DNA from 2 places in the Bacillus sp. EB106-04-04-XG123 genome. Region 1 is predicted to be linked to the other one. Evidence: riboswitches for the same ligand, from Rfam matches in the RefSeq annotation. Region 1 holds a riboswitch; the other holds the start of a gene.
What was found. A riboswitch is a leader RNA that binds a small molecule or an ion and turns the genes downstream of it on or off. The one in region 1 is predicted to bind S-adenosylmethionine.

Region 1 (3,139 bases):
GACCGATGGGACAGAAAAATATGTAGACTGTGACGATGAAAATGGGTGGTGCTAATCACAGAGGAGACTGCAGTGAACAAAAACTGCAGTCTTTTTGATGACGAGGCGCCCAATCTTTACAACCTGGATGAAAGATTGTAATCTAAGGAAGAAGTGAATCAACGTCAAAAGGGCCGGGTGATCGTGATGAATGTCGAGATAGAAAAGGTCATCATTGTAGAAGGTAAAACAGACAAACAAAAGCTGAAAGAAGTCATAAGTGAACCTGTTACCATCATTTGCACCAATGGCACGATCAGTACATCGAAGCTGGACCAGCTTGTGGACGATTTATTGGGGAAAGACGTTTACATATTAGCAGACAGTGACGATGCAGGCGACAAACTGCGGAAGCAATTTCGAAAAGAATTCCCTGAAGCACTTCATCTTTTTGTCGACAGAACGTACCGCGAAGTGGCCGCTTCACCGTCAGCCCACATTGCATCTATCCTATTAGCTGCAAACATTGATGTTCATTCGAAATATTTATGAGGGTGGACGTATATGAAAGAGATTGAAGAACACGAATTCAAAGAGATAGAGGACGATTTATTTCTTTTATACTTATATACACCGTTTTGTGGAACATGCCAGCTGGCAAAGAAAATGCTGGCAGTCGTAGACGCCATGCAGCCGGATGTGCCATTTTACGAAAACAATTTAAACTATTCACCAGGCTTTGCAAAAGCATTTGAGATCGAGAGTGTTCCTTGCTTTCTACTGTTTAAAAAAGGAGAATTGGTGCAAAAAGGCTATGCCTTTCACTCTGTTCCATATCTTCATGAAATGATTGAAACCGCTAAATAAAGCGGTTTTTTGTCATATTTCAAGAAATTCATTTGAAAATTTGTCGAGTTATTTATAAAGGACAAGAAGATGTTTGTAGAGAAATGTTATGTATAACCAAATGACAGGGAGGTTATACATGTGGAAAATGTGAAAGCCCATGGTAACACAGGGCAGCGTTTACTATTAAAACCGCTGCTCTCATCATCATCCTTGAAGATTACATTTGAGGCGGAAACTGACTCTTGTACATTGATTGTGGATGAACGTGGTGAAGTGAAGAAACTACCTGCAATTGAGTTATCGGATCTCATCTTTTATGGTGAGAGGAAAGAGATTCTACAATTATTAGATGGAGATATGTCCTTACAGCAGTTAATCAGCAGAGGACAAGTCAAAGTCAAAGGGTCATTCCGTGCGCTCCTTAGACTAGAGGCAGTGCTTTGGCTGACGAACGGTTTTTTTCGAAAAATGATAACGTAGTTGTTTACTTGGAAATTAGCGATTTACAGCGTTGACATATCTCAGATAGCATGATATTCTACGTTAGTAAAAACATGAACATCACATAAAACAACATATTTTCTCTTATTAAGAGAGGTGGAGGGACGTGCCCTATGAAACCCGGCAACCGTCAGCATAGCTGAAATTGGTGCCAATTCACTCAAAGCCGCAGCGCTTTGAAAGATGAGAGAAAGGCGTAATTGACATAAAAGGCCTTTCTGCTTGCGTTGCAGTTAGGTCTTTTTTACTGACCTGGCGTCAGGCTAGAGTCATGACAGAAAGAAGAATAAATAACGTATGTGATGGAAACCTATAGATTCAGCAAGAAAGCAGGTGATCAGACTGTGATTCATTTACAGAATGTATCAAAAACGTATCATTCAAAAAGCGGAAATGTTGATGCCGTAAAAGACGTCAACTTGAATATTGATAAAGGTGAAATATTCGGAATTATCGGGTATAGTGGTGCAGGAAAAAGCTCGCTTATTCGCCTATTAAACGGTCTGGAGCTGCCAACAGAAGGAATTGTTGAAGTGGCAGGCAACCGGATCAATGAAGTATCGAATGCGAAACTTCGGAAAGCAAGACAAGAAATCAGCATGATCTTCCAGCACTTTAACCTACTTTGGTCAAGAACGGTGAGACAAAATATTATGTTCCCGCTTGAGATCGCAGGGGTACCGACATCAAAACGGAGAGAACGTGCGAATGAACTGATTAAATTGGTCGGTTTAGAAGGAAAAGAAAATGCGTATCCGTCTCAGCTTAGCGGCGGGCAAAAACAGCGTGTCGGCATTGCGAGGGCATTAGCGAATGATCCAAAGGTTCTTCTATGTGACGAAGCGACATCTGCGCTAGATCCGCAAACGACCGATTCGATCCTTGAGCTTTTGGCGGATATCAATAAACGATTAGGGCTCACGATTGTGCTCATTACACATGAAATGCACGTCATTCGCAAAATTTGTCATCGCGTCGCAGTCATGGAAAATGGACGTATTGTCGAAGAAGGCGAAGTATTGCGCGTCTTCAGACAGCCGAAGGAAGAAATGACGAAGCGATTTGTGAAACAGCTTGCGGAACCAGAGGAAGCGAAAGAAACAATCGAGCACGTCCTAGAGCGAGTAAAAGAAGGTCAGGTCGTACGGTTGTCCTTTATCGGTGATTCTGCCGAGCAGCCACTGATCACAGAAATCATTCGATCGTTTCATGTCGATGTGAACATCCTTCAAGGGAAGATTTCTCAAACGCAGGAAGGCGCGTTTGGAACACTCTTTATCCACATTAATGGAGAAGAGACTGAGGTAGAAAAAGCCATCGCCTATATCCAAAGCAAACAGGTTGAAATCGAGGTGATGACACATGTTTGAGAAATGGTTTCCGAACGTTGATTTAGACGTCATCTGGAGTGCAACAGGTGAAACGGTGTATATGACACTGATTTCATTGGCATTTGCCTTTGCCATTGGTATTATCCTTGGACTATTACTCTTTCTAACGAGTAAAGGCGGTCTTTGGGAAAATAAACCGATTAACACCGTCATTGGGGCAGTCGTCAATATTTTCAGATCGATTCCTTTTATCATTCTAATCATTCTATTATTAGGATTTACAAAACTCATTATGGGCACGATTCTTGGCCCAAATGCAGCACTCCCTGCCCTTGTCATAGGGTCAGCTCCATTCTATGCACGTCTTGTCGAAATTGCACTGCGTGAGGTAGACAAAGGAGTCATTGAAGCAGCACGATCAATGGGAGCGAAAACGTCGACAATCATTTTCAAAGTATTGCTGCCAGAATCATTGCCAG
Region 2 (3,139 bases), on a different contig from region 1:
ATTCTGTTCCACCGATAAGAATCGTGCGTTTTTCAAAAGAAACGATGATAAACGTTTCAGAGTTTGTGCCATCTGTTGCAGGATCCGCTTTGAAGTGCGGTGCAGATAAGATGGTGAAAGGTTTTTCGTTTGAAGAAGGTGTTGACCCGTCAGGTCTGATAAATAGCTGCTTGGCAAAAAGATTGTGCCATGCGAATTCGTTTACAACTGTAATCGGCATACGATATCTTTCATCAGCGCCTGCAAACCCTTCAAAGACGAATAGTTCATCACGTTCTTTTAAGTATGACACAACCTTTGTATATAAACGGTCAAATGCTTCTTTGGAGATCGGCTGGTTGACTTGACCCCAATCGATTTTATGCTCAGAGCTTTCTTCTTTGACGATAAATTTATCTTTAGGCGAACGTCCTGTGTAGGCTCCAGTTGTCGCGCGGACAGCTCCTGTTGATGTTAAAACGCCTTCATTACGTGCCAAAATCTTTTCAACAAGTTTCGGAACAGATAAATTTTGGTGCGTATTTTCTAATGAGAGCAATGACTGCAAATCTTCTTTTAAATCCACTGAGTTCATAAAAAAACCCTTCCTTTACCGTTGAATTTGTTTGTTTCGATTAGTATAACACATTAATAATAATAGTCTATACTATTTAAAAATTTTTGTGTGTGTTTTTTCATTTCTGCTATGAAAATATGCTTTTTGGTGATGCTAATGATGAGGAGAAAAAAGAGGGAGATAATTCTTATGAAGCATTGACATGACGCAAGGGTTTAAGATAAGATATCTTATTGAACGGATACTCTTATCCCGAGTTGGTGGAGGGACAGGCCCGATGAAGCCCAGCAACCGGTTTCTTATGAAAAAGGCATGAACATGCTGAGAAACCAAGGTGCTAACCTGATGCAAGGTACAAGAACACCTTGAGCGATAAGAGTGAAAGGCATGCGATCTCAGACCCTTTCCTCGCAATGAAGGAAATGGTTTTTTTATTTTTGGGATATCATATGAACAAATTGCCAATAACATCTCTAATATAAACGTTATTAAATATAAGAGGGAACGAGTTCCGTATCATATTGGAGGCCTCATCTTGGGATGATGTGGTCTTGTACAGGAGGAAATAGCCATTATGAGTCAAAATCGTCGTTTATTTACTTCAGAATCAGTGACAGAAGGACATCCGGATAAAATCTGTGATCAAATTTCAGACAGCATTTTGGATGAAATTTTAAAGAAAGATCCAAATGCACGTGTTGCCTGTGAAACTTCTGTTACAACCGGTCTCGTATTAGTAAGCGGTGAAATTACAACGTCTACTTATGTCGATATTCCAAAGACGGTGCGTGACACAATTAAGGAAATTGGCTACACACGTGCGAAATATGGTTTTGATGCGGAAACATGTGCGGTCCTTACATCAATTGATGAACAGTCTGCTGATATTGCGCAAGGTGTAGACAAAGCGCTTGAAGCACGTGAAGGAACAATGACTGAAGAAGAAATTGATGCGATTGGTGCAGGTGACCAAGGATTGATGTTTGGTTTTGCCAACAACGAAACCGAAGAGCTCATGCCGCTGCCGATTTCCCTAGCGCATAAATTATCTCGCCGTTTAACAGAAATACGCAAGAATGAAACACTTGCATACCTTCGTCCAGACGGAAAAACACAAGTGACAGTTGAATATGATGAGCAAAACAAACCAGTTCGTATTGATACAGTGGTTATTTCTACGCAGCATGCACCAGAAGTGACGCTTGAACAAATTCAAAGTGACTTAAAAGAGCATGTCATCAGCCCTGTCGTTCCAAGTGAACTGATTGATGAACAGACAAAATACTTTATTAACCCAACTGGCCGTTTCGTGATTGGTGGACCTCAAGGGGATGCTGGTTTAACTGGACGTAAAATCATCGTTGATACGTATGGCGGATATGCTCGTCATGGCGGCGGTGCTTTCTCAGGTAAGGATGCAACGAAGGTTGACCGTTCTGCGGCATATGCTGCTCGTTACGTAGCGAAAAACATCGTAGCTGCCGGCCTTGCAGATTCTTGTGAAGTACAGCTTGCTTATGCAATTGGTGTTGCACAGCCTGTATCGATTTCAATTGATACATTCGGAACAGGAAAAGCTTCTGAAGAAAAATTAATTGAAGTGGTTCGTGCAAACTTTGATCTTCGTCCAGCGGGCATTATTAAAATGCTTGACCTGCGCCGTCCGATCTACAAACAAACAGCTGCATACGGACATTTCGGCCGTCACGACTTAGATCTTCCGTGGGAAAAAACGGATAAAGCCGAAACACTTCGTAAAGAAGCATTGGGACAATAACAACATAGAAAACCGCTTATTTTAAGCGGTTTTCCTTTTGATTAAAAAAAAATCTGTAAAAAGCGAAAAAATGTGAAACAAAATCGGACAAAATACTGTCTAATTATAGGTCTACTTTTAAGAAATAACATAACGTGGAGGCAATAATATGTGTGGGTTTGTTGGTGTATTTAATCACCGTCCATTGTCCGAAACTACTGAACAGGAAGAGCTAATTAAACAAATGAATCGTCTCATCGTTCATCGCGGTCCGGATGATGAGGGTTACTTTCATGATGAGCATGTAGGATTTGGATTTAGACGTTTAAGTATTATAGATGTTGAGCACGGAAAGCAGCCGCTTTCTTATGAAGATGAAAAGTACTGGATTATTTTCAACGGAGAAATTTATAACTATGTGGAGCTGAAGGAAGAGCTTGTGAAAAAAGGCTATTCATTCAGCACAGATTCAGATACGGAAGTACTTCTTGCCACATACCGTCATTATAAAGAAGAAGCGGCTTCAAAGCTTCGCGGCATGTTTGCATTTTTAATTTGGGATAAAGAAGCGCAATTATTATATGGCGCAAGAGATCCTTTTGGCATCAAACCGCTTTATTTTACACAAATGGATGAGCAAGTGTACTTTGCGTCTGAACGCAAAAGCTTGATGGCAGTGAACGAGAACATTTTGTTTGATGAGACATCCTTACAGCAATACATGTCATTTCAGTTCGTACCTGAGCCAAATACACTTGATCAAAAGGTGCACAAAGTTGAGCCTGGTCATCAGTTTACTTTACGCCCAGGACAGGAGATTGAATTTA

Region 2: another riboswitch for S-adenosylmethionine. It lies ahead of metK (methionine adenosyltransferase); the one in region 1 lies ahead of AC3WTB_RS06370 (methionine ABC transporter ATP-binding protein).

What each region holds. Positions count from the first base shown of each region.
Region 1 covers NZ_JBYTDZ010000002.1:179,659-182,797, reverse strand. Annotated here, with positions in the region: gene AC3WTB_RS06390 (YusG family protein) at 1-55, shown strand, start outside; gene AC3WTB_RS06385 (ribonuclease M5) at 187-531, shown strand; gene AC3WTB_RS06380 (thioredoxin family protein) at 544-846, shown strand; gene AC3WTB_RS06375 (SCP2 sterol-binding domain-containing protein) at 967-1,308, shown strand; SAM riboswitch class I at 1,411-1,519, shown strand; gene AC3WTB_RS06370 (methionine ABC transporter ATP-binding protein) at 1,674-2,699, shown strand; gene AC3WTB_RS06365 (methionine ABC transporter permease) at 2,692-3,139, shown strand, end outside.
Region 2 covers NZ_JBYTDZ010000005.1:30,437-33,575, forward strand. Annotated here, with positions in the region: gene pckA (phosphoenolpyruvate carboxykinase (ATP)) at 1-574, opposite strand, end outside; SAM riboswitch class I at 801-935, shown strand; gene metK (methionine adenosyltransferase) at 1,131-2,333, shown strand; gene asnB (asparagine synthase (glutamine-hydrolyzing)) at 2,482-3,139, shown strand, end outside.